DNA from 3 places in the Pelomonas candidula genome. Region 3 is predicted to be linked to each of the others. Evidence: predicted binding sites of a transcription regulator. Region 3 holds the regulator's gene; each other region holds the start of a gene.
What was found. The regulator sigma-54, encoded in region 3, starts transcription at its own class of promoters, with help from an activator protein. The targets are predictions, from matches to a motif close to TGGCANGNAANCTGCTTT.
Positions count from the first base shown of each region.

Region 1: a site for sigma-54 is predicted at 7,942-7,959, ahead of glnA (type I glutamate--ammonia ligase). Genes of this name have one in related genera too.
Region 2: a site for sigma-54 is predicted at 6,067-6,084, ahead of ACG04R_RS26370 (outer envelope protein). Genes of this name have one in related genera too.

Region 1 covers NZ_JBIGIC010000004.1:321,973-331,973, reverse strand. Annotated here, with positions in the region: gene ACG04R_RS10315 (formate/nitrite transporter family protein) at 1-696, shown strand, start outside; gene ACG04R_RS10310 (bifunctional protein-serine/threonine kinase/phosphatase) at 696-2,417, shown strand; gene ACG04R_RS10305 (DUF6985 domain-containing protein) at 2,414-3,040, shown strand; gene ntrC (nitrogen regulation protein NR(I)) at 3,175-4,650, opposite strand; gene glnL (nitrogen regulation protein NR(II)) at 4,684-5,781, opposite strand; gene ACG04R_RS10290 (hypothetical protein) at 5,814-6,311, opposite strand; gene glnA (type I glutamate--ammonia ligase) at 6,453-7,868, opposite strand; gene ACG04R_RS10280 (competence/damage-inducible protein A) at 8,032-8,823, opposite strand; gene ACG04R_RS10275 (EI24 domain-containing protein) at 8,828-9,661, opposite strand; gene ACG04R_RS10270 (sterol desaturase family protein) at 9,728-10,001, opposite strand, start outside.
Region 2 covers NZ_JBIGIC010000020.1:4,103-14,103, forward strand. Annotated here, with positions in the region: gene ACG04R_RS26335 (ABC transporter permease) at 1-87, shown strand, start outside; gene biuH (biuret amidohydrolase) at 100-792, shown strand; gene ACG04R_RS26345 (ABC transporter ATP-binding protein) at 803-2,362, shown strand; gene ACG04R_RS26350 (cysteine hydrolase family protein) at 2,359-3,024, shown strand; gene atzF (allophanate hydrolase) at 3,021-4,838, shown strand; gene hpxZ (oxalurate catabolism protein HpxZ) at 4,838-5,272, shown strand; gene ACG04R_RS26365 (GntR family transcriptional regulator) at 5,269-5,961, shown strand; gene ACG04R_RS26370 (outer envelope protein) at 6,170-7,021, shown strand; gene ACG04R_RS26375 (ABC transporter ATP-binding protein) at 7,192-8,718, shown strand; gene ACG04R_RS26380 (ABC transporter permease) at 8,705-9,793, shown strand; gene ACG04R_RS26385 (ABC transporter permease) at 9,790-10,001, shown strand, end outside.
Region 3 covers NZ_JBIGIC010000003.1:360,054-370,054, forward strand. Annotated here, with positions in the region: gene argS (arginine--tRNA ligase) at 1-308, shown strand, start outside; gene ACG04R_RS07885 (SPOR domain-containing protein) at 305-976, shown strand; gene ACG04R_RS07890 (thiol:disulfide interchange protein DsbA/DsbL) at 1,000-1,662, shown strand; gene ACG04R_RS07895 (thiol:disulfide interchange protein DsbA/DsbL) at 1,665-2,327, shown strand; gene lptA (lipopolysaccharide transport periplasmic protein LptA) at 2,373-2,978, shown strand; gene lptB (LPS export ABC transporter ATP-binding protein) at 2,978-3,763, shown strand; gene ACG04R_RS07910 (RNA polymerase factor sigma-54) at 3,937-5,433, shown strand; gene ACG04R_RS07915 (alpha/beta hydrolase) at 5,677-6,546, opposite strand; gene ACG04R_RS07920 (THUMP domain-containing class I SAM-dependent RNA methyltransferase) at 6,603-7,883, shown strand; gene ACG04R_RS07925 (hypothetical protein) at 7,873-8,379, shown strand; gene ACG04R_RS07930 (MFS transporter) at 8,361-9,524, opposite strand; gene ACG04R_RS07935 (16S rRNA (uracil(1498)-N(3))-methyltransferase) at 9,521-10,001, opposite strand, start outside.

The sequences.
Region 1 (10,001 bases), on a different contig from region 3:
GCGCTGGGTGCCGCGTTCGCGGTGTCGATCAACGTCAACACGGGCAATCCGCTCATCGGCGCGATGCTGTTTCCCGTGGGCTTCATCCTGCTCTACCTGATGGGGTTCGATCTGCTGACCGGCGTGTTCACGCTGGCGCCGTTGGCCGTGCTCGACAAGCGGCCGGGGGCGACGTGGCGCGGCGTGTTCCGCAACTGGGGCCTGGTGTTCACCGGCAACTTCGCCGGCGCGCTGACGGTGGCCGTCTTCATGGCCATCGTCTTCACCTTCGGCTTCAGCGAGGCACCCAACGCCATCGGCCAGAAGATCGGCACCATCGGCGAAAGCCGCACGATTGGCTACGCCGCCCACGGCGCCGCCGGCATGCTGACCCTCTTCATCCGCGGCGTGATGTGCAACTGGATGGTCTCCAGCGGCGTCGTCGCGGCGATGATGTCCACATCCGTCTCCGGCAAGGCCATCGGCATGTGGATGCCGGTCATGGTGTTCTTCTACATGGGCTTCGAGCACAGCATCGTCAACATGTTCCTGTTCCCGTCGGGCCTGATGCTGGGCGGCAAGTTCACGCTGCTGGACTACCTGATCTGGAACGAGATCCCCACCGTCGTCGGCAATCTCGTGGGCGGCATCACCTTCGTGGGCCTGACGCTGTACTCGACGCACTACAAGACCGCCCCGAAGCGGGTGGTCGGCTGATGACTCTGCGGCTTGCCGTCGGCCAGCATTCCGAGGCCGGCCGCAAGCCGCTCAACCAGGACTTCCACGGCGTTGCGCAGCCCACCGATGCGCAGCGCCGCTCACGCGGCATCGCGCTGGCCATCGCCGATGGCATCAGCAGCAGCCCGGTCAGCCAGATCGCCAGCGCCGCCGCCGTGCGCGGCTTCCTGGAGGACTACTACGGCACCTCCGAGGCCTGGACGGTGCGCCGCGCCGCGCACTGCGTGCTGTCCGCCACCAACGGCTGGCTGCACGCCGAGAGCCAGCGGGGCGAGGGCCGCTTCGACAAGGACCGCGGCCACGTCTGCACCTTCAGCGCCCTCGTCTTCAAGGGCCGCGAGGTGCACCTGCTGCACGTCGGCGATACGCGCGTCTATCGCGTCCACGCCAACGCGCTGGAGCAGCTGAGCCAGGACCACCGCGTGCGGCTCTACGGCGGCCAGACCTACCTCGGCCGCGCGTTGGGCATCAACGCGCACCTGGACATCGACCACGCGAGCTGGCCTGTCGAGGTCGGCGACACCTTCCTGCTGGCGACCGACGGCGCCTACGAATTCCTCGATGCTGACGCTGTGCAGGAAGCGTTGACCACGCACGGCGCCGACCTGCAGACCGCCGCCAAGGCGCTCGTGGCCGCGGCGCTGGCTCGCGGCAGCGAGGACAACGTGACGATCATGCTGGTCCGCGTCGAGTCACTGCCGACGCGGACAGCACCGCCCGTCAACCGCGACGAGTTGCGCCTGCCGCCGCGCCTCGCTCCACGCCAGCAGTTCGAGGGCTACCGCATCGTGCGCGAGCTGCAGCAGACGGCACGCAGCCAGGTCGTCATGGCCGTCGACACCGACGGCCGCGAATGGGCGCTCAAGCTGCCCACCGCCGAGCTGGCCGGCAATGCGCGCGAGCTGGACCGCTTCGCGAGCGAGGAATGGGTAGCGCGGCGCGTCGACAGCCCGCACGTCATCAAGGCTGCATCGGCCGAGACGAAGCGCGAGCACCTCTTCACCGCCGTCGAGTTCATCCACGGCCAGACGCTGGCGCAGTGGATGACCGATCACCCACGGCCCGGGCTCGACGAAGTGCGCAGCCTCGCCGAACAGATCGGCCGCGGCTTGCAGGCGCTGCACCGCAAGGAGATGCTGCACCAGGATCTGCGGCCCGAGAACCTGATGCTCGACCGCCAGGGCACGGTCATCCTCATCGACCTGGCCTCGGCCCATGTGGCGGGGCTGAGCGAAGGGCTGGGCGATGCCCGCGCGCTGGAGCTGGCGGGCACGCTGCAGTACACGGCGCCGGAGTACTTCACCGGCGATGGCGGCACACCGGTCGCCGAGCTGTTCTCGCTGGCCGTGCTGGTCTATCAGATGCTGACCGGCGCCCTGCCCTACGGCCTGCAGGTGCCGCACGTGCGCGGCGACCGCGACCTGCACAAGCTGCAGTACGTGCCGCTGCGCACGCGCCGCCCCGACCTGCCGGAGTGGCTGGACCGCGTGCTGCGCAAGGCGCTGCAACCGCAGGCCGCACGGCGGCAGCAGGCGCTGTCGGAGTTCCTGCACGACCTGCACGCACCGGGGCCGGAGTTCATGACGCGGGACCGAACACCGCTGCAGCAGCGGCATCCGCTGCTGTTCTGGCGAGGGCTGACGGTGGCGTTTGGGGTGGCGACGGTGGTGCTGATTGGGCTGCGGATCAGCGGACGTTGAAGACCGCTGCGCGCGTGCAGTTGGACGAAGATAAAGCTTCCACCAAAATGCGCAAACAGAAGGCATCTACCCCTCTCACGACCACGACTGCCACCATGCATATTCCCGGCCTCGGCGAAGTTCATCTCGACTCTCAATTCGGCTGGTATCGCAGCTGCGACTTTGTCGCCGTGCCAATGCTAGGCAGAGAGTGCTTCGTATTGGTCGATGGTTACGCTGAAGATGACAACCCTGGCGACTTTCACGTTGCAATAGCTAATCTCTTGGAGGGGGAACGCGACATCTTGCAAAAGGCGTCGCGCCACATCTTCAGGTACTACCAAGACATGAATTCGTACTGGTCACCTGACGACCCTGAGTACGTGTCCATCGCTGCGCCTAAAGATGTTTGGCAGCACATTCAGCTGGGCAGCGAGCCAATGGTTTCGCGCCGCGCTTACGGAGACAAAGGTGTCTACGTGTCCATCGAGTGCAACTGCGATTGGGAGCCCGAGCATGGGCTTCAAATCGTTCTGAAGAATGGCTCGGAGGTCACCAAGGTAGGCCCCTACGATGGCCACCTTACGAACAGCGACGCCTATGCCGACAGCGCCCTTGAGAATGTCGTCTACAAGGACGCGTAGCCCGTAGGTCGAGGTGAACGTAGTGAACCCCAACGCCTCCCGCGATGGGGTGCATCACCTGATTCGGTGTGCCGTCTCGATGTTGGGGTTCGCCTCGCTCACCCCAACCTACGACGTGCGGCCCGGCTTGGACGTCAGACGTCCAGCCCGAGTTCCTGAATCTTCCGCGTGATCGTGTTCCGCCCGATGCCGAGCTTCTGCGCGGCTTCGATGCGGCGGCCGCGGGTGATGTCCAGCGCGGTCAGGATGAGCTGGGCCTCGAAGCGCTTGGTCAGCGCGTCCCACACGTCCGTCTCGCCGGCGGCCAGGCGGGCGCGGGCGTCGGCGGCCATGTCGGCCAGCCAGCCTTCGCCGCTGCTGGTGCTGGCGGGCGCGGCGGCGGGCAGCGGCGCGGCGGCGCTGGGCTGCAGCGTCGTGGGCGTGCTCGCCAGCGCTGACACCGAGGGCGCCGGCACGTAGCCGGGCTGCAGTTCGTCCGGCAGGTCCTTGGGCTCGACGACCTGGCTGGGCGCCATGACGCTGAGCCAGTGGCAGATGTTCTCCAGCTGGCGCACGTTGCCGGGGAACTCGAAGTTGCTCAGCACGGCCAGCGCGGCGTCGCTCAGGCGCTTGGGTTCGACGCCCAGCTCCGTCGCGCTGCGCTGCAGGAAGTGGCGGGCCAGTGCGGGCACGTCTTCCTTGCGCTCGCGCAGCGGCGGCAGGCGCAGGCGGATGACGTTGAGGCGGTGGAACAAGTCCTCGCGGAACACGCCCTGGCGCACGCGCTCTTCCAGGTTCTGGTGGGTGGCGGCGATGACGCGCACGTTGCTGCGCATCGGGCTGTGGCCGCCGACGCGGTAGAACTGCCCGTCGGACAGCACGCGCAGCAGGCGGGTCTGCAACTCGAACGGCATGTCGCCGATTTCGTCGAGGAAGAGCGTGCCGCCGTCGGCCTGCTCGAAGCGGCCGCGCCGCGAGGCCTGTGCGCCGGTGAAGGCGCCGCGCTCGTGGCCGAAGAGTTCGCTCTCCAGCAGGTCCTTGGGGATGGCCGCGGTGTTGATGGCGACGAACGGGCCTTCGCCACGCGGGCTGTGCTTGTGCAGCGCGCGGGCGACGAGTTCCTTGCCCGAGCCGCTCTCGCCCGTGATCATGACCGTCACGTTGCTCTGCGATAACCGGCCGATGGCGCGGAACACGTCCTGCATCGCCGGCGCCTGGCCCAGCATCTCGGGCACTTCGGCAGCTGCCTCCTGGGCGCCGGCCTCGCGCTGGCTTTCTTCCTGCGCGCGGCGGATCAGCTCAACGGCGCGCGGCAGGTCGAAAGGCTTGGGCAGGTACTCGAACGCGCCGCCCTGGAAGGCGGACACGGCGCTGTCGAGGTCGGAGTAGGCCGTCATGATGATGACGGGCAGCGCCGGCAGGCGCGCCTTCACCTTGGCCAGCAGCTCCAGCCCCGAGCCGCCCGGCATGCGGATGTCGGAGACGAGCACCTGCGGCGAGTCGTCTTCCAGCGCGGCGAGCATGTCGCGCGCATTGCTGAAGCTGCGCACCGGCAGCCCTTCGCGGGCCAGGGCCTTCTCGAGCACGAAGCGGATCGAGTGGTCGTCGTCTACAACCCAGATGGATTTCATGAGGTTCCTCAGCCGCACCCCACACCTTGTGGGTTAGGGCAACGGCAGCGTGATTCGAAAGTTCGTCAGGCCCGGCTCGCTTTCGCAGTCGATCATGCCTTGGTGTTGCTGGGCGATCGTCTGTGCAAGCGTGAGTCCGAGGCCCGAGCCGCCTTCTCGTCCTGAGACCAGGGGGAAGAAGATGCGATCCCGGATCTCGGCGGGGACGCCGGGACCGTTGTCCTCGATATGCAATTCCAGTGCCAAGCGCCAGCGCTGCTTGCCGATCGTGACCTGGCGGGCGACGCGAGTGCGCAGCGCGATCTGCGCGTCACCGGCGGCGATGCGCGAACCCAGCACCTGAGCGGCGTTCTGCACGATGTTCAACACCATCTGGATCAGCTGCTCACGGTCGCCGCGGAAGTCGGGCAGCGAGGTGTCGTAGTCGCGCTGGATGACGAGGCCCTTCGGATGCTCGATGAGCACCAGTGCCCGCACGCGCTCGCAGATCTCGTGGATGTTGACGTCGCCGACGACCTGCGCCTTGCGGTGCGGCGCGAGCAGCCGGTCGACGAGGCTCTGCAGCCGGTCGACCTCGTGGACGATGACCTGCGTGTACTCGGTCAGCTCGGGGTTGTCGTCCTGCAGTTCCAGCGCCAGCAGTTGTGCCGCGCCGCGGATGCCGCCCAGCGGGTTCTTGATCTCGTGCGCCAGGTTGCGCGTGAGTTCCTTGGTGGCCTGCACCTGGTCGAGATTGCGTTCGTCGCGGTCCTGGCGGGTCAGTTGGGCGATCTCGATCAGCTCGACCAGCACGCGCGGCGTTCCGTCGTCGGCCGCGTCCAGTTGCGACACGATGACGTGGACCGGCAGGCCGTCCTCGTGGGCCCAGGCACCACGGCGCAGCACGGCGTCGAAGCGGCTGCTGGAGTACTGGTTGGCGGCCACGCCGGCCAGCGTGTCGATGAGGCGCTGGCCGTCATCGAACCAGTCGGGCAGCTGGGCCTTCTGCACGGCGCGGCGCGACAGCCGCATGGTGTTCTCGAAGGCCGCGTTGGCGAACAGGCATTCGCCGTCGGCGCTGACGACGACGACCATCGTCGCCAGCAGGTCCAGGCCGGCAAACTCGGCCGGCAGCAAGGGGGTATCAGTCATGGCGCTTGGGAACTCCCATGGCGCCAGGCGCCCTAGGAGGGAAGTTTGGCGATCTCGCGCTTGAGCGCTTGCACATCGGCCTCGTAGCGGGCGATGTTGTCCTTGAGCTCGGCCATGCGGTCGAGGTAGCGCTGGTAGTTGCGCTCGTCGCCGCGGCGTTCGCCCTGGCCGTTGTTGAATTCCTTCTGCGCACTGGCGAGGCGGTCCTCGGCCTGGCGCAGCTCGTTCTGCAGCACGCGGCGGCGTTCGTCGTCGCGCACGCGCTGCTGGCCGGCGTCGACACGGCTCTCAGCACCGCGCGCTCCTTCCGCGGCCGGCGCGGCGGGGCGTGGCCTGGCGGTCTGCACGACGGTGATGGGCGTGCCCTCGATCGTGCGGCAGCCCTTGTCGCTGGCCTCCTTGGCGGACAGCGCATCGGTGTACAGCACCGGCGGGCCGGGGCAGCGGTAGACCGTGCCCTGGGCTTGCGCGCCCAGGCTGGCAACGACAAGCGCGGTGGCGAACAACGGGGCCAGCAGTCGGTTCAGCATGGCGGCATTGTGGACCAGGAGCAGCAGGTGCAGTGACCATGAAAAAGGGGCCGCAGCTGCGGCCCCCTTTGCTGGGGATGAACAAGGCAGCGTTGAAGCTGCGGCCCTGGCGGGCGGCAGCAAGCTTGCTGCCTTGGGCCATCACAGCGCGTAGTACATGTCGAACTCGACCGGGTGCGTGGCCATGCGGAAGCGGGTCACTTCCTGCATCTTCAGGTCGATGTAGGCGTCGATGTAGGCATCGGTGAACACGCCACCCTTGGTCAGGAACGCGCGGTCCTTGTCCAGGTAGTCCAGGGCCTGGTCGAGGCTGTGGCAGACGGTCGGGATCTTCGCGTCTTCTTCCGGCGGCAGGTGGTACAGGTCCTTCGTGGCGGCTTCGCCCGGATGGATCTTGTTTTCCACGCCGTCCAGACCGGCCATCAGCAGCGCTGCGAAGGCCAGGTAGGGGTTGGCGGAGGGGTCCGGGAAGCGCGCTTCGACGCGGCGGCCCTTGGGGTTCGCGACGTACGGAATGCGGATCGAGGCCGAGCGGTTCTTGGCCGAGTAGGCCAGCTTGACCGGGGCTTCGAAGCCGGGGACCAGACGCTTGTAGCTGTTGGTGCCGGGGTTGGTGATGGCGTTCAGCGCGCGGGCGTGCTTGATGATGCCGCCGATGTAGTACAGCGCGAAGTCGCTCAGGCCGGCGTAGCCATCACCGGCGAACAGGTTCTTGCCGTCCTTCCAGACGGACTGGTGAACGTGCATGCCGGAGCCGTTGTCGCCCACCAGGGGCTTGGGCATGAAGGTCGCGGTCTTGCCGTAGGCGTGGGCGACGTTCTGGACGATGTACTTCTGCAGCTGCGTCCAGTCGGCGCGCTCGACCAGCGAGCTGAACTTCGTGCCGATTTCCATCTGGCCGGCGTTCGCCACTTCGTGGTGGTGAACTTCGACGGGGATGCCCATCTGTTCAAGGATCAGGCACATCTCCGAGCGCATGTCCTGGCCGCTGTCGACCGGGGGCACGGGGAAGTAGCCGCCCTTGACGGTGGGACGGTAGCCGCTGTTGCCGTGCTCGTATTCCTTGGAGGAGTTCCAGGCGCCTTCTTCCGATTCGATCTTGAAGAACGAGCCGGACATTTCGTTGCCCCAGCGGACGCTGTCGAACACGAAGAATTCGGGTTCCGGGCCGAAGTAGGCGGTGTCGCCCAGGCCGGACGACTTCAGGTAGGCCTCGGCGCGCTTGGCCAGCGAGCGCGGGTCGCGCTCATAGGCCTTGCCATCGGTCGGGTCGATGACGTCGCAGGTCAGGATCAGCGTCGGCTCTTCGAAGAAGGGGTCGACGTTGGCCGTGTTGGGATCGGGCATGAGCAGCATGTCCGACGCTTCGATGCCCTTCCAGCCGGCGATCGAGGAACCGTCGAAGGCGTGGCCCGACGTGAACTTGTCTTCATCGAAATGGGACACCGGCACGGTGACGTGCTGTTCCTTGCCACGGGTATCGGTGAAGCGGAAGTCGACGAACTTGACTTCGTTCTCCTTCACCAGGTTCATCACATCGGCGACGGTCTTGGCCATCAATTGCTCCTACGGGATCGAGGGGGGTGGTTGCCGCTGAGAGCGCACACGCGCTTCAGCCACGGGGGAAAGCAAAGCAGTTTGCATGCCAGCATGCACCGACATGGGTTGCAGCTTGGCTGCTCGAAACATTATCGTTGCGGGGGTGGTTACCGCCAGGGTTCTAACGCACCAGCTCCGTGCTGATTGATGCACCAAACTGGATCACGCCCTGTTTTAGTGCGGAATAGGCGGCTTCGAGCCGTTCGGCGTCACCCTTCACACCCAGCTCGATACAGCGCCCCCACTGCGGGTGATCGACGCTCGGCAGGCTGAAAACCTTGATGCCGGCGAACTGGCTCTCGACGCGCTCCATCAGAGGCGTGAGGCTGGCTTCCATGGCACCCTGGACGATCAGCGAGCGCTCGATGACACCGACCTTCCGATGCAGCTGCGGGTAGCGATCCAGCACCCAGGCCATCATCGGATGGGCCATGACGGGGAAGCCCGGCACGAAGTGGGCGTTGCCGACGAAGAAACCCGGAATCTTGTTGAAGGGGTTGGGAACGATGCCTGCGCCCTCGGGGAACACGCCCATCTCGAAGCGGCGCACCGAATCCGGGTGATCCTGCGTGACCGTCTGCCCCTGCTCGGCCGCCATCTGCTGGATGCGTTGCCAGATCAGCTCTCGGGCCTCGGGATGCAGCGCCAGCGGCTGGCCAAGCGCGGCGGCGGCAGCCTGGCGGGTGTGGTCGTCCGGCGTCGCGCCGATGCCGCCGCAGCTGACGACGAGGTCGCCGCTGGCGAAGGCCTCGCGCAGTCTGGCGGTCAGCTGCTCCCGGTCGTCGCCCAGGTACTGCGCCCAGCTCAGCTGCATGCCGCGCTCGGTCAGCAGCTCGATGAACTTCGCGAGGTGCGAGTCCTTGCGCTTGCCGGACAGGATTTCGTCGCCAATGATGATCAGACCGACTTGCATGACTTCAGGCCTCGGGGAGAACTTCGGAGATGACGACCGGCTCGCCGGCCCGCCGCGCCTGCAGGGCCGCGAGCGCGTAGTGCGTGAACCAGGCGGTGGAGAAGGCGAACACCAGCGTGTAGAGCCAGATCGCGACCAGCACGACGAAGGGCGCGAAGATGATGCCCGTCACGCCCGAGATGGCCCAGATCAGCGAGGGCACGGCCCCCAGGTAGCCGCAGATGACGCCCATGGTCAGCATGGGGATGCGGTGCTCCTTCAGGATGCCGCGGCGCTCGTCGGCCGAGGCGTGCTCGGCTAACACGTCGAAGCCGAACACGCGGTAGGTCAGCCAGCCCCAGATCAGCGGCGGCAGCACCATCACCAGCGGCGGGATCAGCCACAGCGGCATCGACAGCACGATGAGCACGAGTGCCAGCAACGTGGCGCCCAGCGACGCGGCGATGCTCTGCGCCAGCGTGCCACCACGCTTCTTCTCCAGCAGCGGGAAGCGCCGCTCGGCCACCAGCCGCACGATGGCCGGCGTCATGCACAGCGCGACCATCAACAGGCTCAGCAGGATGACGACCGGCAGCACACCGGCCAGCACGACGATGGCCGCCAGCGCGCTGCGGAAGGACTGCAGGCCGAACGAGTCCAGCCAGTGCAGCAGGCTCTCGACGAGCATCCAGCTCTCCAGCGTCGAGCGCACGGCCGCGATGGCGCCTTCCCAGAAGAAGAACATGAAGCCGAACACCAGAACGCCCGAGACAACCAGGGGCAGCAGCGACAGGCCGATGACGCGCGGGTGCAGGCAGTAGGCGACGGCGCGCCAGAAGGAATCGATCAAGCTGTTCATCGGGGAGCGAGTATCCCCGGCCGGCAGCGCCGTGACTGAAGGTACCCGCCGGCGACCGGCCCCGTGTCAGCGCCCGACGAGCCGCCTCAGCCCCAGCCATTGCTGGCGCCAGAAGCCGCGGCCGTAGTCGCGCCCGCCCTCGTCGGGCAGCTGGTCGCGCACGCCGGTGGCGTCGAAGCGGTTCGCGAAGCTGCTGGTTCGGAACAGCATGTCCCACACCGGCAGCAGCACGCCGAAGTTGTGGCCGCCCAGCGTGCCGCGGCCGTTGGTCTCGTGGCCGATGCCGATGCTGTGGTGCAGCCGGTGGAAGCGCGGGCTGATCAGCAGCCGCTCGCCGACC
Region 2 (10,001 bases), on a different contig from region 3:
TTGCTGACGCTGCTGATCCTCGTCGCCACCTGCTCGCCGAGCCAGGCGCTGAAGGGCGCCCCCGCCGAACTCGGCCTGTCCCGCTGAAGGAACCCCGCCATGCCCACGCTGCGCTCACAACCCTATGCCTGGCCCTTCGATGGCGCCATCACGCCGCAGAACACCGCGCTGATCATCATCGACATGCAGACCGACTTCTGCGGTCTCGGCGGCTACGTCGACAAGATGGGCTACGACATCTCGCTGACCCGCGCGCCCATCGAGCCGCTTCAACGTCTGCTGGCCGCCGCACGAAGCAAAGGCATGCACGTGATCCACACGCGGGAAGGCCACCGGCCCGACCTGTCGGACCTGCCCGCCAACAAGCGCTGGCGCTCGCGCCAGATCGGCACCGAGGGCCGCGGCATCGGCGACGACGGCCCCTGCGGCCGCATCCTCGTGCGCGGCGAGCCGGGGTGGGACATCATTCCCGAGCTCTACCCGCTAGCCGGCGAGCCCATCATCGACAAGCCCGGCAAGGGCAGCTTCTGTGCGACCGACCTGGAGCTGGTGCTGCACACGCGCGGCATCCGCAACCTCATCCTCACCGGCATCACGACCGACGTGTGCGTGCACACGACGATGCGCGAGGCCAACGACCGCGGCTTCGAGTGCCTGATGCTGTCGGACTGCACGGCCGCCACGGACCGCGGCAACCACGAGGCCGCGCTGAAGATGATCCTGATGCAGGGCGGCGTGTTCGGTGCGGTGTCCGACTCTGCCGCCGTGCTGGACCTGCTGGCCAAGCTCTGAGGAGACCCCCATGTCCACCCCTCACGCGCTGCAGCTGGAAACCTACCGCCTCACCAAGCGCTTCGGCAGCTTCACGGCGCTGGACGACGTGTCCATCACCGTGCGGCCCGGCACCGTGCATGCACTGCTGGGCGAGAACGGCGCGGGCAAGAGCACGCTGGTCAAGGCCATCGTCGGCTACCACCGCCCTGACGAGGGCGCCGTGATGGTGGACGGCCGCGAGCACGAGATCGGCTCACCCGTCGTCGCCCGCGACCTGGGCCTGGGCATGGTCTACCAGCACTTCACCGTCGTGCCCGGCATGACCGTCGCCGAGAACCTGCTGCTGGCACGCGGCCGCCTGCCGATGGTCGTGAACTGGAAGGCTGCCCGCGCGGAGCTGGAAGCCTTCATGGCGACCACGCCGTTCCGCCTGCCGCTGGACGCACGGCCCAGCGAGCTGTCGGCCGGCGAGAAGCAGAAGCTGGAGATCCTCAAGCAGCTGTTCCTGAAGCCGCGCCTGCTGATCCTCGACGAGCCCACGTCGGTGCTGACGCCGCAGGAGGCCGACGAGGTGCTGGGCGCGCTGCGCGACCAGGCGCACGTGATGACCTGCTCGGTGCTGATGATCACGCACAAGTTCCGCGAGGTGATGGCCTACGCCGATGACGTCAGCGTGCTGCGCAAGGGTGCACTCGCGGCCACCGGCGCCGTGGCCGATCACACGCCCGAAAGCCTGGCTGCCGCGATGGTGGGCGAAAGCCGCAGCGCGACGACCGGCGACGTGACGACACCGACATGGACCCGCGAGGACCGCGCGCCAGGCGACGTCAAGCTCGCCATCGAAGGCCTGGCCGTCATGGGCGACCGCGGCGAGCCCGCCGTGCGCGACCTCAGTTTGAGCGTGCAGCGCGGCGAGATCGTCGGCGTCGCCGGTGTCAGCGGCAACGGCCAGCGCGAGCTGATGCAGGCTCTCGTCGGCCAGCGGCCGCGGCTCGGCGGTCATGTCGCCGTGGACGGTCAGCACTTCCTCTCGCGCCGCGCCGAGAACCGCGCGCGCAAGGTGCGCAGCCTGCCTGAGGAGCCGCTGGCCAACGCCTGCGTCGGCGCCTTGAGCGTCGCGCAGAACATGGCGCTGCGCAGCTTCGATGAGCTGCCCTGGTCGCGCGGCGGCCTGGTGCGCTGGGGCGCGCTGCGCGAGCGGGCCTGCGACTGGATCGCCGAGTACGGCGTGAAGACGCAGGGCGAACGCGCGGCCATCCGCACGCTGTCGGGCGGCAACGTGCAGCGCGCCGTGCTGGCGCGCGAGCTGGCCGGCGACGCCGAGCTGCTGCTGGTCAGCAACCCGGTCTTCGGGCTGGACTTCGCCGCCGTCGCCGAGATCCACGGCCGCCTCATCGCCGCGCGCAACCGCGGTGCCGCCGTGCTGCTCGTCAGCGAAGACCTGGACGAGCTGCTCACGCTAGCGGACCGCATCGTCGTCATGAGCGAAGGCCGCATCGTGCACGACGTGCCGGCGGCGCAAGCCACGCGGCAGTCGCTCGGCGCCTTCATGGGCGGCAAGGGGCACGGCGCGGAGGAGCACGCATGATCACGCTCGCCACCGCCCAGCCCTTCCCCTACAGCTTCGACCCGACGCACACCGCGCTGGTCGTCATCGACATGCAGCGCGACTTCGTCGAGCCCGGCGGCTTCGGTGCCAGCCTGGGCAACGACGTGACGCAGCTGCAGGCCATCGTGCCGGCGCTGCGCCGCCTGCTCGAGGCATGGCGTGCCGCCGGCGGCCTCGTCCTGCACACCCGCGAGGCGCACAAACCCGACCTCAGCGACTGCCCGCCGTCCAAGCGGCTGCGCGGCAACCCGTCGCTGCGCATCGGCGACGCCGGGCCCATGGGCCGGCTGCTCGTGGCCGGCGAGCCCGGCGCCGAAATCATCCCGGAGCTGGTGCCCTGGCCCGGCGAGCTGGTCGTGGACAAGCCCGGCAAGGGCATGTTCTACGGCACCGACGTGGACGAGCTGCTGCGCGGGCGCGGCATCACGCACCTGCTGTTCACCGGCGTGACGACCGAGGTCTGCGTGCAGACCTCGATGCGTGAGGCCAACGACCGCGGCTACGAGTGCCTGCTGGTCGAGGACGGCACCGCCAGCTACTTCCCCGAGTTCAAGGCTGCCGCGCTGGCCATGCTGACGGCGCAGGGCGCCATCGTCGGCTGGTCGACCCCTTCCAGTGCCTTGATCGAGGCCCTCGCATGACGCAACCGCTGCACACCATCGCCGACTGGCAGGCCGCCTACGCCGGCGGCGCCGAACCGAACACGCTGCTGACGGCGCTGCTGGCCCGGCTGGACGCAGCCGACACCGCGTGGATTCACCGCTGCACGCCCGAGCAGCTCGCAGCCCAGCTCGCCGCGCTGCCGCCGCGCGGCCCCGCCACGCCGCTGTGGGGCGTGCCGCTGGCGGTGAAGGACAACATCGACGTGGCCGGCATGCCCACCACCGCTGCCTGCCCAGCGTTCACCTTCCAGCCGGAACACTCCGCCACGGCCGTGCAGCGGCTGCAGGCGGCCGGCGCCATCGTCGTCGGCAAGACCAACCTGGACCAGTTCGCCACCGGCCTGGTCGGCACGCGCTCGCCGTACGGCGAGGTGCCCAACACCTTCGATGCGCGCTTCGTCAGCGGCGGCTCCAGCTCGGGCTCGGCCTCGGTCGTCGCGCGCGGCCTCGTGCCGCTGGCGCTGGGCACCGACACGGCCGGCTCGGGCCGCGTGCCGGCCGGCCTCAACAACCTCGTGGGCCTGAAGCCCACGCCCGGCAGCGTGCCGATGCGCGGCGTGCTGCCCGCCTGCCGCACGCTGGACGTCGTCAGCGTGTTCGCGCTGACGGTGGCCGACGCGGCGCTGGCCTGGTCGATCTTCGAAGGCGCCGAGGCCGACGAGCCGCGCTTCAACGTCGCCGCGCCGCGCCCGCCCTGGCTGGGTGGCACGCGCCCCGCGCTGCGCCTGGGCGTGCCGCACGAGTCCGGCTGCGACGCCGCGCTCGGCTGGCCCGCGGCCTTCGAGCAAGCGCAGGCCCGCGCTGCCGAACTCGGTGCCGAGCTGGTGCCGCTGGACTTCGCGCCACTGTTCGAACTGGCGCGACTGCTGTACGACGGCCCCTGGGTGGCCGAGCGACTCAGCGTCGTCGACACGCTACTGGCCAGCAACCCGGCCGCGCTGGACCCGACGGTGGCGTCCATCATCGGCAAGGGCCTCGGCGTGGACGCGGTGGCCGCGTTCCGCGGCCGCTACCGGCTTGAGACGCTTCGCGTCCAGCTGCAGACTCTGTGGCAGCAGGTGGATGCGCTGCTGGTGCCCACCGCGCCCACCTGCCCCACGCGCGCCGCCGTCGCCGCAGAGCCGGTGCTGCGCAACAGCGAGCTGGGCCGTTACACCAACTTCGTCAACCTGCTGGGCTGGTCGGCCCTGGCGCTGCCGAGCTGCATGCCGGCGGGCGCCTCCCCGCTGCCGTTCGGCGTCACGCTGATCGCGCCGGGCGGTGCCGATGCGGCACTGGTGGACTTCGGCCTGCGCTGGGAGACCGCCGCGCGGCTGCCGCTGGGTGCGCACCTGCGAGATGCGTACGCGGCAGACCGCGCCGTACAAGCCCTGCCCCGTGCCGAGCCGACGCTGCTGCTGGCCGTCGTCGGCGCGCACCTGCAAGGCCTGCCGCTGCACGGCCAGTTGCTGGAGCGCGGTGCGCGTCTGCATGCCCGCACGCAGACGACGGCGCGCTACCGGCTGCACGCGCTGCCCGGCAGCGTGCCACCCAAGCCCGGCCTCGCGCGCACGCCTGACGGCGAGCCGGGCCACGCCATCGCCGTCGAGGTCTACGAGCTGCCGCAGGCCACCATCGGCTCGCTGCTCGAGCTGATCCCGCCGCCGCTGGGCCTGGGCAACGTCGAGCTGGCCGACGGCCGCTGGGTCAAGGGCTTCATCTGCGAAGGCGCGGCACTGCGCGGCGCGCCCGACATCAGCCACCACGGCGGCTGGCGCGCCTTCGTCGCCAGCACCTCGGGAGCCACGGCGTGATGGACCCGGCGAGCTTCGACCACCCCGCCGTGCTGGCGGAGATGGCTGCCGTGTTCGAGGCCTACGAGCAGGCGCTGATGACCAACGACGTGGCCGCGCTGAACGCCTTCTTCTGGCAGGACGCGCGCGTCACGCGCTACGGCATCGCCGACCGGCAGTGGGGCATCGCCGAACTGGAGGCCTACCGTGCCAACACGCCCGCGCCCACGTTCACGCGGCGGCTGGAGCATCTGCGGCTGCACGCCTTCGGGCCCGACATGGCCGTGGCCCAGGTCGAGTTCGTGCGCAGCGACACACCGCTGCGTGGCTTCCAGTCACAGACCTGGCTGCGCCTGCCAGAGGGCTGGCGCATCGTCGCCGCGCACGTCAGCATGATCCCCTTCCCCGCCGGGCCAACAATCGCCAGGCCAGAGACTCTTTTGCCCACGACGTGACCAAGCCGGAATCCATCACCCTCGCCGAAAGCCCGTCGCTGGCCGACCAGGCCTACGGCCAGCTCAAGCAGCTGATCTTCGACTTCGCGCTGATGCCGGGTGACCGTGTCTCCGAGACCGAGCTGGCGCAGCGCATCGTCGTCAGCCGCACGCCGCTGCGCGCGGCGCTGCAGCGGCTGGAGCGTGAGGGCTTCCTGAAGCTGCTGCCGCGGCTGGGCTGGCAGGTGGCGCCGCTGGACTTCGACGTGATGGACGAGCTGTACGACCTGCGCACGCTGATCGAGTGCGACGCGGCCCGCCACCTGGCCGAGAGCGAGCAACGCCCGGAGCTGCGGCAACTGGCCGACATCTGGCTGGTGCCGCCGGCCGAGCGGCTGGAGGACGCGGCCGAGGTCGGCGCGCTCGACGAACGCTTCCACGCGATGCTGGTGCAGGGCAGCGGCAACCGCGAGATGGCCCGCGTGCACAAGGAAATCACGGAGCGCATCCGCATCATCCGGCGGCTGGACTTCACAAAGCCGGCGCGCGTCGAGGCCACCTACGACGAGCATGCGCGCATCCTGCGCGCCATCACGCGCCGCCGCGCGGACGAGGCCCAGCGCCTGCTGCGCGCCCACATCCAGCAGAGCAAGCTCGAGGTGCGCCACATCACGCTGGACATGCTCTACCGCGCGAGGCGGGACAGCTGATGTCGTCGCGCGCCGCCTTCGCATCGCCATGGGGCCGCGCGCACCAGCAGCGCGCCGTCGTGCGCCATCGTGCGACGCCAGGCCGCAGCGCGGCGCACCGGCCAGTGGCACATGACTTGCTCAAAGCCCGTCATGCCGAGCTGCGCGGCGCCAGCCCGTCAACAAGTCATTTCACGCTTCGTCCATCCACCCACCTAGGAGCCCTGCCTTGAAACCGACCACGCGCCTGCTTGCCATCACCGTCGCCGCCCTTGCCGCCAGCGCAGCCCAAGCGGCCGACTGGGCCGACACCTCCATCGGCTACCGCTACGGCACCAAGTTCGCCGAGCCCTTCGGCAGCAACGACATCAAGAAGAGCATCGTCGACCTGAACCACGCCAGCGGCTACACCTACGGCACGAACTTCCTCAACGTCGACCTGCTGCTGTCCGACAAGACCGACCCCTCCAGCCCCAACTCGGGCAGCGGTGCGAGCGAGGTCTACATCGTCTACCGCCACACGCTGGACTTCGGCAAGATCACCGGCAGCAAGATCGAGTTCGGCCCGGTGCGTGGCGTCGGCCTGACCGGCGGCTTCGACGCCAACGTGAAAGTGGACGCCGGCTACAACTCGCGCAAGCGCATGCTGGTGCTGGGCCCCACGCTGATGATGGACGTGCCCGGCTTCCTGAACGTCAGCCTGCTGCTGCTGAAGGAAAGCAACGCGCCGTACAACAAGTTCACCAGCACGGCCACGCCGCGCTACGACTACAAGACCCACGCGATGCTGACCGCGGCCTGGGGCATTCCCCTGGGCAAGCTTCCCTTGGCCTTCGAGGGCTTCGCGAACTACATTGCGAGCAAGGGCACGAACGAGTTCGGCGGCCCGACGGCGCCGGAGTTCAACTTCGACGGCCAGATCATGTACGACGTCGGCGCCGCCGCCGGCGCACCGGGGAAGTTCAAGGTGGGCTTCGAGTACCAGTACTGGCGCAACAAGTTCGGCAACCCGGCCAGTGGCCCCGCCGGCAGCGGCGCCACGGCCAAGACGCCGATGATCAGGGCCGAATATCACTTTTAACCCCTCGCCCAATCTCGCCGCGCTGAACGCGGGCGAGCTTGGTCGGTCCCCCGAGGGGGCGGCGATGCTTGCGGCATTGAGCCGCAAGCATCGCCAAAGCGGGCCGGCTTGGGAGCGGCCCGGCGCTCGGCCCGAAACTACGAAGCCCCACCGCCAGCTGACGAGTACGAATGACCAGACTTGAACTGATCGGCATCAGCAAGCAGTACCCCGGCGTCAAGGCCAACGACGGCGTCCACCTCAAGGTGGCGCCGGGCCAGATCCACGCCATCCTTGGCGAGAACGGCGCGGGCAAGTCGACGCTGATGAAGATCATCTACGGCGCGGTGCGGCCGGATGCCGGGCAGGTCGCGTGGAACGGCCGCGAGGTCGGCGTGGCCAGCCCGGCGCAGGCTCGCGCGCTGGGCATCAGCATGGTCTACCAGCACTTCTCGCTGTTCGACACGCTGACCGCCGCCGAGAACATCTGGCTGGGGCTGGACAAGTCGCTGTCGCTGGCCGAGGTGACCGAGCAGACGCGTGCTGTGTCTGCCGCCTACGGCCTGCACGTGGACCCGGCACGGCCGGTGCACACGCTCAGCGTCGGCGAACGCCAGCGCGTCGAGATCATCCGCGCGCTGCTGACCAAGCCGCAGTTGCTGATCCTCGACGAGCCCACCTCGGTGCTGACGCCGCAGGCCGTCGAGAGCCTGTTCGTCACGCTGCGCCAGCTGAGCAGCGAGGGCTGCTCCATCCTCTACATCAGCCACAAGCTGCACGAGATCCGCTCGCTGTGCCACCACTGCACGGTGCTGCGCGGCGGTCGCGTTGTCGGTGAGGTGGACCCGCAGCAGGAGAGCAACGCAAGCCTGTCGCGGCTGATGATCGGCGCCGACGCGCCGGTGCTGACTGCGCGCGAGGGCCGCGCCGGTGCGCCGGTGCTGCGCGTCGCCGGGCTAGACCTTGAACAACAAGACCCGTTCGGCGTCACGCTGAAGGGCATCGGCCTGACGGTCAACGCCGGCGAAATCGTCGGCGTGGCCGGCGTGTCGGGCAACGGCCAGCAGGAGCTGCTCGCCGCGTTGTCGGGCGAAGACCCGCGCGCGGCGGCCGGCAGCATCCAGCTGTTCGACCAGGACATCGCGCGCGCATCACCCGGACGCCGCCGCGCCGCCGGGCTGCACTTCGTGCCCGAGGAACGGCTGGGCCGCGGCGCGGTGCCGACGCTGTCGCTGGCGATGAACACGCTGCTGACGCGCACCGAAGCGGTGTCGCGCAGCGGCTGGATTCGCACCGGGCAGGCGCGGCAACTGGCGGTGAAGCTGATCGACGGCTTCCGAGTGAAGGCGCCGGGGCCGGACGCGCCGGCACGCACGCTGTCGGGCGGCAACCTGCAGAAGTTCATCGTCGGCCGCGAGATCGACGCCAACCCCAAGCTGCTCATCATTGCGCAGCCCACCTGGGGCGTAGACGTCGGCGCGGCCGCGCAGATCCGCGGCGAGCTGCTGCGGCTGCGCAACCAGGGCTGCGCGCTGCTCGTGTTCAGCGAGGAGCTGGACGAGCTGTTCGAGCTGTGCGACCGGCTGATGGTCATCGCGCAGGGCCGGCTGTCGCCGTCGGTGCCCATCGCGCAGGCGACGCGAGAGCAGGTCGGCGAATGGATGTCCGGGCTGTGGCCCACGACAGCGAACACGGAGGCCGCCGATGTTCAAGCTTGAGCCGCGCGCGCAGACCTCGCTGGCACTGGCCGTCGCCGCGCCGCTGCTGGCGCTGGCCATCACGGTGTTGATCGGTATCGTGCTTTTCACCGCCCTGGGCAAAGACCCCGTGCAGGCGCTGCGGCTGTTCTTCGTCGAACCGCTGAAGGACGGCCGTGCGCTGTCGGAGCTGAGCATCAAGGCGGTGCCGCTGGCGCTGATCGCCCTCGGCCTGGCGGTGTGCTTCCGCGCCAACATCTGGAACATCGGCGCCGAGGGCCAGTTCGTGCTCGGCGCCCTGGGCGCCGGCTGGGTCGCGATGCAGGCCGGGCCGGCCACGTCGGCATGGTTCGTCGTGCCGGTGCTGCTGGGCGGTGTCGTCGGCGGCATGCTGTGGGCCGGCGTCGTCGCGCTGCTGCGCGACCGCTTCAACACCAACGAGATCCTCGTCAGCCTGATGCTGGTCTACGTGGCCGGGCTGCTGCTGAACTACCTCGTCTACGGACCGTGGAAGGACCCGGACGGCTACAACTTCCCGCAAACCGTCCTGTTCGCCGCGGCGACGCGGCTGCCGCGCCTCGTCAGCGGGTTGCGCATGAACGTGGGCGTCGTCATCGCGCTGCTGGCGGTCGTCGCGTTCGCGGTGTTCCAGTTCCGCACCTACCGCGGCTATGCGCTGACGGTGGGCGGCATCGCGCCGGCTGCGGCTCGCTACGCGGGCTTCTCGTCGCGCAGCGCGTTGTGGACGGCCCTGCTGCTGTCCGGCGGCATGGCGGGACTGGCCGGCGCGCTGGAGGTGGCCGGTCCACTGGGCCAGCTGACGCCCTACGTGCCGGTGGGCTACGGCTTCGCGGCCATCATCGTGGCCTTCGTCGGCCGGCTGCACCCGGTGGGCATCGTGTTCTCGTCGGTGCTGATGAGCATGTTCTACATCGGCGGCGAGCTGGCGCAGAGCCGGCTGGGCCTGCCCAAGGCGTTGACCAGCGTGTTCCAGGGCCTGCTGCTGTTCACGCTGCTGGCCTGCGACCACGGGCTGCAGTACCGCATGCGCTGGGTGGCGGCGGCCAAGGCGCGGGCGGCGGGAGCGACCGCATGAATGAGATCGCGCTGCTGATCGCTGCGACGCTGAGCGCCGGCACCGTGCTCGCCATCGCCGGCCTGGGCCTTCTCATCAACGAGCGCGCCGGCATCGTCAACCTGGGCGCCGAGGGGCTGATGCTGGTGGCCGCCATCGCCGGCTTCGCGACCGCCGTGAACACGGGCTCGGACGTGCTGGGCTTCCTGGCCGGCATGGCCGCGGGCGC
Region 3 (10,001 bases):
TGCTGACCGCGCCAACCGAAGAGGCGCTGATGCTCAAGCTCGCGGCCTACCCCGACATGCTCACAGGCGCCGCCGCCGGCATCGCGCCGCACGACGTGGCCTTCTACGCCCGCGACCTGGCCGGCGCCTACCACGCCTACTACGCCGCCGAGCGCGTGCTGGACCAGGCGCCCGAGCTGACCCGCGCCCGCGTGGCGCTGCTGTCTGCCACCCGCCAGGTGCTGGCCAACGCGCTGGGCATGCTGGGTGTCAGCGCGCCCGAGCAGATGAGCCGCGATATCGCTGAAACCACCCCGGAGACCGAATGAGTTCTGCATCCAAGCCCGCCGGCCAGAAAAGCCAGAAGGGCGGCTTCGTACTGGGCCTGATCGTGGGCCTGCTGGTCGGCCTGGCCGTCGCCCTCGGCGTGGCGCTCTACATCACCAAGGTGCCCATCCCCTTCGTGAACAAGGTGCCGCAGCGCACGGCGGAGCAGGACGCCGCCGAGGCCGAGCGCAACAAGAACTGGGACCCGAACGCGCCGCTGGCCGGCAAGGCCGCGCGCAGCGCCAGCGGCGTCGTCAACGCGCCGGTGACGCCAACCGCACCGCCGCCGGCCACGACGGCAAGCGCCCCCGTGGCCACCGCCAGCGCCCCGGCTGTGCTGCCGCCCGTGGCGACCGCGCAGCCCAAGCCCGTGGCCACCAAGCCCGAGGCCACGACTGCAGCGGCGCCCGCCTCGGCCCCGGCCGGAGCCGAGGCCTACGTCTACTTCGTGCAGGCCGGCGCCTTCGCCCGCCCCGAGGAGGCCGAGGCCCAGAAGGCCAAGCTGGCCATCCAGGGCTTCACGGCCAAGGTCATGGAGCGCGAGCAGAACGGCCGCACCGTCTACCGCGTGCGCCTGGGCCCCAACGACACCCGCGAGGCCGCCGAAGACCTGCAGCGCAAGATCGAGGGCGCCGGGTTCGAGGCCAACCTCGTCCGCGTGCAACGCTGAACTCCTGAAGGACCATTGAAGTCATGAAGCGCCGAGATTTCTCCGCCCTGCTCGCCACCACGCCCCTCGCGGGCGTCGCGGGCAGCGCCCTCGCCCAGGGCGGCCCGATCGAGGGCCGCCAGTACGTCGTGCTGGGGCAGCCGCTGCCCACGCCAGCCGGCAAGATCGAAGTCGTCGAGTTCTTCTGGTACGGCTGCCCGCACTGCTACGTCTTCGAGCCGCTGGTCGAGAACTGGGCCCGCCAGCTGCCGGCCGACGTGACCTTCCACAAGGTGCACGTGGCCTTCCGTGCCAACTGGAAGCCGCACCAGCGCATGTTCTATGCGCTGGAGGCCCTGGGCAAGGAGGCCCAGGCCCGCCCCGCCATCTTCAACGCCATCCACCAGCAGGGCCAGGACCTGGAAGACGCCAAGAGCCAGGCCAAGCTGCTGGCCTCCCTCGGCGTGGACGCCGGCAAGTACATGGACGCCTACAACTCCTTTGGCGTGCAGACCAAGGTGGCCCAGGCCGACAAGCTGGTGGAAGCCGCCCGCCTGGAAGGCGTGCCGACGCTGGCCATTGGCGGCCGCTTCCTCACCTCGCCCAGCCAGGCCGGCATGGGCCAGCGCGCCACCGAGCAGGAGCTGGGCCAGCGCGCGCTGCAGATTGCCGATTTCCTCATCCAGCGCATTCGCGCCAAGGCCTGACCATGAAGCGTCGTGACGCCACCCTCACCCTGGCTGCGGCCGGGCTTGCCTCCACCACGCCGGCCGCCTGGGCCCAGGGCGGGCCCGTCGAGGGCCGACACTACCAGCGCCTGGCCCAGCCGCTGCCCGGCGCGCCGGGCAAGGTCGAGGTCATCGAGTTCTTCTTCTACAAGTGCCCGCACTGCTTCGCGTTCGACCCGCTGCTGGGCGACTGGCTGCACCGGCTGCCGCCCGACGTGACGTTCCGCCGCATCCCGGTGGGCCAGCAGGCCATGCTCAAGCTGCACGCGCGCATGTTCTACGCGCTGGAGGCCATGGGCGCCCTGACGCCCACCGTGCACGCCGGCATCTTCAACGCCTTCCACCGCATGGGCATCGACGCGACGGATGAAGCCGGCGTCGTGGATCTCGTTGGCAAGCTGGGTGTGGACCAGGCCAAGTTCAAGCAGGCCTTCTCGTCCTTCGGCGTGCAGGGCAAGCTGGCCCAGGGCCAGAAGATGGCCGAACTTGCCGGCGCAGACAGCGTGCCGACGCTGGTCATTGGCGGCCGCTACCGCACCGGTCCCGGCCTGGCCGGCGAGCCCAGCCAGAGCGAAGCCGCCAACGGACAGGCGGCGCTGGCCGTCGCGGATTTCCTGATCAAGTTGTCGCGAGGGAAAGGCTGAGCGCGGTTGCAGGCCCCTAGAATGGCCTGCAACTTCCGTGCCGCCATGCCCCGCCACCTGATCCCGCTCGTCCTCGCGATCGCCACCTTCGCCGCCCAGGCGGAGAAGGCCGACCGACTCAAGCCGTTCACGCTGTCGTCGGACAAGCCGGGCCAGATTGACAACGTCAACCAGCGCACCGAGCTGCAGGGCAACGTCGTCATCACGCGCGGCAGCCTGATGCTGCGCGCCGAGAAGGTCTACGTGCGCGAGACGCCGGACGGCTACTACCAGCTGTCCGCCAGCGGGGTCGCCGGCCAGCCGGTCAGCTTCCGCCAGGGGCGCGACACGCCCGGCGAGTCCATCGAGGGCCAGGCCGAGCAGCTGGAATACGACACCCGCACGGAGACCGTGCGCTTCATCGGCAACGCCGAGGTGCGCCGCGCCCGTGGCACCGCCGTGGCGGAGCAGGTTTCGGGCGCCGTCATCGTCTACGACAGCCGCACCGAGGTCTTCACGCTGGAGGGCGGCAGCGCCTCGCCCAACCCGAACGGCCGCACCCGCATCGTCATGATGCCGCGCGCGCAGCCGGGCGACGACGCTGCGTCCGCGCCGCCTGCGGCCCTGCCGCTGAAGCCGTCGACGACGCTGCAGCCGGGCAAGTCTTCGTGATGGACGAGGCGTCCACCCGTTCGCCGGCCGGTTCGGCCGCCTGCGGCAGCCGGCTCGAAGCCGAGGGCCTGGCCAAGACCTACGGCGTCCGCAAGGTCGTCAAGGACGTGCACGTGCGCGTGGACTGCGGTGAGGTCGTGGGCCTGCTGGGCCCCAACGGCGCCGGCAAGACGACCAGCTTCTACATGATCGTGGGCCTGGTGCGCTCGGACGCCGGCGTCATCCGCATCGACGGCGCCGAAGTGCAGCGCCTGCCCATCCACCAGCGCGCACGGCTGGGCCTGAGCTACCTGCCGCAGGAAGCCTCCATCTTCCGCAAACTCACCGTCGAGCAGAACATCCGCGCGGTGCTGGAGCTGCAGCAGGACGACAAGGGCCGCGCGCTCGGCAAGGCGCGCATCGACGAGCTGCTCAACGGCCTGCTGCACGACCTGTCCATCGAAGGCCTGCGCGACAGCCCCGCGCCCGCGCTGTCGGGCGGCGAGCGCCGCCGCGTCGAGATCGCCCGGGCGCTGGCCACGCAGCCGCGCTTCATCCTGCTGGACGAGCCCTTCGCCGGCGTCGACCCGATCGCCGTGCTGGAGATCCAGCGCATCATCGGCTTCCTGAAGGGCCGCGGCATCGGGGTGCTGATCACGGACCACAACGTCCGCGAGACGCTGGGCATCTGCGACCGCGCCTACATCATCAGCGAGGGCGCCGTGCTCGCGGAGGGCACGCCCGACGAGATCGTGGCCAACGCCGACGTGCGCAAGGTCTACCTCGGCGAAAACTTCAGGATGTAGAGGATGGTGAGCCCCTCGCCCATCCTCGCGTCGCTGAATGCGAGCGAGTCCGGTCGGTCCCCCGAGGGGACGGCGATGCTTGCGGCATCGAGCCGCAAGCACATCGCCAGCGCGGGCCGGCTTGGGAGCGGCCCGGCGCTCGGCCCGAATGCGCCACACGCAGGCTGCGCACCATGAAGCAGACCCTCCAGGTACGCCTCAGTCAGCACCTGGCGCTGACGCCCCAACTGCAGCAATCCATCCGCCTGCTGCAGCTGTCGACGCTGGAGCTGCACCAGGAAGTCGAGCAGATGCTGGCCACGAACCCGCTGCTGGACACCGAGGAGGAGTTCACCGTCAGTGCCCCCGAGCTGGCCACCAACGCACCGGCAGAGAGCGGCACCGAGGCCTCGGCCGGCGAGTCCGAGGGCGGCGACGCGCCCGAGCTGAGCGCCGAGGACTTCGGCGGCACCGAGCGCGAGGACTGGGAGAACGGCACCGAGCGCGACGACTTCGACGGCATCCGCGAGCTGCCCAGCAGCAGCGGCGCCGGCATGGGCGACGACGATGGCGAGCGCGAGAGCCAGGAATCCGCCGAGACGACGCTGGCCGAGCACCTGGCCCAGCAGCTGGCCGGCAAGAGCCTGTCGCCCGAGGACCGTGCCGCCGTGCAGGTGCTGATCGAGTCGCTGAACGAGGACGGCTACCTCGAAGACCCCATCGAGGACATCGCCGCCGCGCTGGCGCCCGATGACGATGAGGATCGCGAGGAACTGCTGGACCACCTGCGCATCGCTCTGCGGCTGCTGCAGAGCCTGGACCCGGCCGGCATCGCCGCGCGCGACCTGTCCGAATGCCTGGTGCTGCAACTGCGCACCCAGCCCAGGAGCCCGGCGCAGGTCATCGCCATCCTGATCTGCAAGAGTCATCTGGAGCTGCTGGCCCGGCGCGACATGCGCCGCCTGATGAGCGAGACCGGCGCCGACGAGGCACTGCTGCGCGAAGCGCAGGTCATGATCACGCAGCTGGAGCCCAAGCCCGGCCGCCGCTTCGCGCAAGGCGCCGCCGCGGCCATCGTGCCCGACGTCATCGTGCGCAAGGTGGGCCGCGAGTTCCGCGTGATGCTCAACCCCGAGGTGGCGCCCAAGCTGCGCATCAACGAGCTCTACGCCAACGCACTGCGCGCCACGCGCGGCGGCATCAGCAACTCGCCGCTGGGCGGGCAGCTGCAGGAGGCGCGCTGGTTCATCAAGAACATCCAGCAGCGCTTCGACACCATCCTGCGCGTCAGCCAGGCCATCGTCGAGCGCCAGCGCGGCTTCTTCACGCACGGCGAACTGGCGATGAAGCCGCTCGTGCTGCGCGAGATCGCCGACGAGCTGGGCCTGCACGAGTCCACCATCTCGCGCGTGACGACGGCCAAGTACATGGCGACGAGCTGGGGCACGTTCGAGCTGAAGTACTTCTTCGGCTCGGGCCTGAGCACGGAAGCCGGCGGCGAGGCGTCCAGCACGGCCGTGCGCGCGCTGATCAAGCAGTTCGTCGCCGCGGAGGACACCAAGAAGCCGCTGTCCGACAGCGCCCTCGCGGCCATGCTCGAGGAGCAGGGCATCCAGTGCGCGCGGCGCACGGTGGCCAAGTACCGCGAAGGCATGAAGATCGCGCCGGCGAATTTGCGCAAGGCGCTGTAGCGCGCCCCTCGCCCAGTCGCGTGCCGCTGAACGCCGGCAGGCCTGACCGGGACCACTCCGCGGCGGCGCCGCAGAGCTTCGGCAGGCTCAGGCCGTCCACTGGACGCTCTGTGTCCGGCCTCAGCCCCCGAGGGGACGGCGATGCCTACGGCATCGAGCCGCAAGCACGTCGCCAGAGGGGTCGGCTTGTGAGCGGCCCGGCGCTCAGCCCGAAATACGACGTTCAGTCGCCCGGATGGCGGCTCAATCCTTCGACTTCCCCGTCTCCGGTGCCAGCGGCTCGAACACGAAGCGCATGCCGCGCGTGTAGCTTTCCGCCTTGGTGCCCGCATGCCGCTCGCCGTCGATGACGCGGGTTTGATACACCAGTTCCGGGTGCTTCAGCGTCGGCAGCAGCGCCTGGTAGCGCTGGATGCCGGCGAAGAAAGCGGGCCATTCGTTCTCGGCGCCGGTCACATACAGCCGCGCCTTGATGGGCTTGCCCGTCGCGGCATAGGCCTTGGCCTGGCCGATGATCCAGTCGTTGCCGACGACCACCGCCGGGCTGGCCGCGATGTAGCCCTTGAACAGATCGGGCCTGGCGTACATCGCATACAGCGTGAACAGCCCGCCCAGTGAGCTGCCGGCCAGGTAGCGCTGCGCCGGGTCGCCGCGGTACTCGCGCTCCACCAGCGGGAAGATGTCCTTCTCCAGCGAGGCGAGGAACTTGTCGGCGTTGCCGCTGCTGTCGCTCAGCGGGTTGTCGCGCACAGGAGACAGTTCCCAGTTGCGCAGCTCGCCGTAGTCGAGGTTATCGCCGGCATAGCCCAGGCCCACGGTGATGAACTCCGGCACGACCTTGTCGTAGTTCAGGTTGTTGTACGAACTGACGACGGTCGGGAAGTCCCAGTAGCCGTCGGTCACGTAGAGCACCGGGTAGCGGCGCCCGGGCTCCTTGGCGAACGAGGCCGGCAGGTGGATGTGCAGCTGATAGGTGCGGCCATTGGCGTTCTTCGGCAGCGCGCGCAGCAAGGTGTTCGGGATGCTGTGCGGCGGGTAGGCCGGTGCCGGGTCGGCAGCCTGCGCCTGCAGCGCGCCGAACACGAGGGCCAGGGTCAGGACGAGTCGCTTCATGGCAGGGTTGAGCCGTGGATAACGCTATCCAGTTTAGGGGCGGCGACAATGCCCGGGTGAGCCTGCCCAACAAGTTATCCCTCTTCGTATCCTGCCCCGGTGGCGTCGAACCGCTGCTGGAAGAGGAACTCAAACGTTTCCTGCCGCCCGGCGTGCGCAGCAAGGTCGAAGCCTTGCGCGGTGGCTGCGGCCTGATCGGCACGGCCGAGGACGTGCTGCGCATCAACCTCGAAAGCCGCCTCGCGCAGCGCGTGCTGGTCGAGCTGATCGAAGGCCCGTACCGTCACGAGGAAGACCTCTATTCGCTGGCCCGCCGCGTCGACTGGCGCGACTGGATCACGCCGCGCCACACCATCCGTGTCGACACCGTCGCCCAGCGCTCGCCGCTAAAGAGCCTGAACTTCACGACGCTGCGCATCAAGGACGCCATCTGCGACCAGCTGCGCGAGCACACCGGCGAGCGCCCCAGCGTGGACACGCACTCGCCCGACCTGCCCGTGCTGCTGCACGTCGGCCCCGAGCGCGCGGCCATCTACGTGGACACCTCCGGCGAGCCGCTGTTCAAGCGCGGCTGGCGTGTCGACAAGGGTGACGCGCCGCTGAAGGAAACGCTCGCCGCTGCGATGCTGGCCGCCGCCGGCTGGCGCGGCACGGCCGAAACAGGGGGCGCGCTGCACGACCCCTGCTGCGGCTCCGGCACCATCCCCATCGAGGCCGCGCTGATCGCCTGCGACTCCGCCCCCGGCCTGCTGCGCCGTTTCGCGTTCGAGCGGCAGATCGCGTTTTCCACGCCTGCCCTGAAAGCGGTTTGGGGCGAGATGGCCCAGGCCGCCCGCGCGCGCATCCACCCGCCGGCCGTGCCCATCTACGCCAGCGACGTGGCCTTCCGCATGGTCGACTTCGCGCGCCGCAACGCCGAGCGCGCGGGCGTCGCGCAGTACATCCAGTTCAATGGCGGTGACGCACTGGAGCGCCCCGCACCGCAGCTGCCGGACGGCATGCCTGGCGCCATCGTCATGAACCCGCCCTACGGCGAGCGCATCGAGGTGCGAGGCAAGGCGGCGATGACGCGCGACGCAGGCGGCAGCGAGGAAAGGGATGCGGGCGACGACTTCTTCCCGCGTCTGGCCGCTCACTGGAAGCGCCAGTACACCGAGAACCCCGCCGGCTGGACGGCCTGGATGCTCAGCCCCGACATGAAGCTGCCGAGCAAGATGCGGCTGAAGGAAACCCGTCGCGTGCCGATGTGGAACGGCCCCATCGAATGCCGGCTGTTCCGCTTCGACCTCGTCAAGGGCTCGGCCCGCAAGCCCGCCGCGGACGGCGATGCAGCGTGAGCTGATCGCCGCCGCGCTGGCAATCGCCGCCGTCGCCGCCCACGCAGACTGTCGCGTGGTGTTCGGCCAGGGACGCAACCTGCGGCAGCTGGGCGGCCCGGACTGGGACGACATCAACCAGCGCTTCAACACCGCCGTCGTCGACGCGCTCGACGGCCACGACCAGCAGCATGCCTATCCGCTGACGATGGCCAGCGCGCAGACCGACGTGCAGGCCATCGGCCGCACGCTGCTGAAGCAGGCTGACCAGCAGGGCTGCCGCACGCTGGTCGAGACGGCGGTGTTCACCGACGACCAGGGCACGCTGGTGCTGCGCCTGCGTGCCTACCCGCTGCTGCCTGAGATCGGCGACGGCGGCGCCGTCGTGGGCCTGCGCTTTGGCACACCGTCGTTTGTCACGCAACGCGAACTGCCGCCGGCCGCCGTGCTGCGCATGAAGACCGAGGAACTGGCCGCGCGCATGGCGGCCGAATACCTTCAGCGCGACGCGCGCTGACCGATGGCCAGCCAGGCCAGCGCCGCCGCGCACAGCGCGATGGGCACGAGGCTGGCCCAGTTCATCCACCGCCAGCCGCCGGTCGTGACCAACGCCCCGGACGAGAACGACGTCAGCGTCATCGTCGCGTAGACGCCCGTGTCCATCAGCCCCTGCGCGCGCGTCTTCTCCTCGGGCCGGTAGGCCTGCGTGAACAGCGTCGTGCCGCCGATGTAGAGGAAGTTCCAGCCAACGCCCAGCAGGAACAGCGCGCCGAGGAAGTGATCCAGGTCCTGCCCCGACAGCGCGAACATGACGCAGCCGAGGTTCAGCAGCACGCCCGTCGCCATCACCGGCAACACGCCCACGCGGCGGATCAGCGGCCCGGTGAAGAAGCTCGGCACGAACATGCCCAGCACATGCCACTGCAGCACAAGGCCCGCGTCGCCGAATGGCAGGCCGCACTGCCCCATCGCGATCGGCGTGGCGGACATCAACAGACTCATGACGCCGTAACCAAGCGCACTCGCCGCCAGCGCGACGAGGAAGACGGGCTGGCGCACCAGCTCGCGGGTCGAACGGCCTCCGGCGCCGGGCGCCGGCCGGGTCAGCGGCGGGAAGTCGATCAGCGAGATCAGCACCAGCCCCATCAGCGCAACGCCGATCAACAGCAGGTAGGCGCCCGCGAACGGCGCCACCAGCAGGTCCCTGCTCTCGCGCGCCAGCGTCGGGCCAATAAAGGCGCCCAGACAGCCGCCGCCCAGCACCCACGAGATGGCCGCCTCGCGCTTGCCCGGCGCGACGATCTCGGTTGCCGCGAAACGGTAGAGCGCCGCGTTGGCACTGTAGTAGCCACCCACCAGCGTCGCCGTGACGACGCCCCAGAACTGCTGGTGCGTCACGCTCCACAGCGCCAGCGAGCTGCTGGCGATGCCGACGAGCAGGCCGATCTGGAAGCCGCGCCGACGCCCGAAGCGCAGCTGATGACGCCCCACCAGGCGCGCCATCAGCGCGCCGCCGCCGACGTAGGCGCAGATCGGCAGCGTCGCCATCCACGGCACGGGCGCCAGCGCGAGACCGACGAGGCCATTGATGGCCACGAGGCAGATGTTGTTGGTGAGAAAGAGGCCCTGCGCGAGGACCAGCAGCGCGAGCTTGCGGTTCAAGACAGCGCCAGCCAGGACAGCACGGCCAGCGGTGCCGTGTCGGCTCGCAGCACGCGGGGCCCCAGCGAGACGGCCGAGAAGCCGCGCGCACGCGCAGCGTCCTCTTCGGCGTCGCTCAAGCCACCTTCGGGACCGCTGAGGAACAGCGCGCGTCGCTGCGGGAACGCCGCCAACGGCGACGCCGCCCGCGGGCTCAGCAGCCCGCGCCATTCGTCGTCGACGGGCGCCGGCAACGCCGCCAGCCAGGCCGCCAGCAGCAGCACCGGCTCGACGCGCAGCGGCACCGTGCGTCCGCTCTGCTCGGCCGCCGCGATGGCAACGCCCTGCCAGTGCGAGCGCTTCTTGTCGGCACGCTCGCCCGACAGGCGCAGCACCGATCGTTCGCCCACCAGCGGCTGCAGCGCCGCGGCGCCCAGCTCGGTGGCCTTCTCGACGAGAAAGTCCATGCGGTCGTTGGCCGGCATGACGACGGCCAGC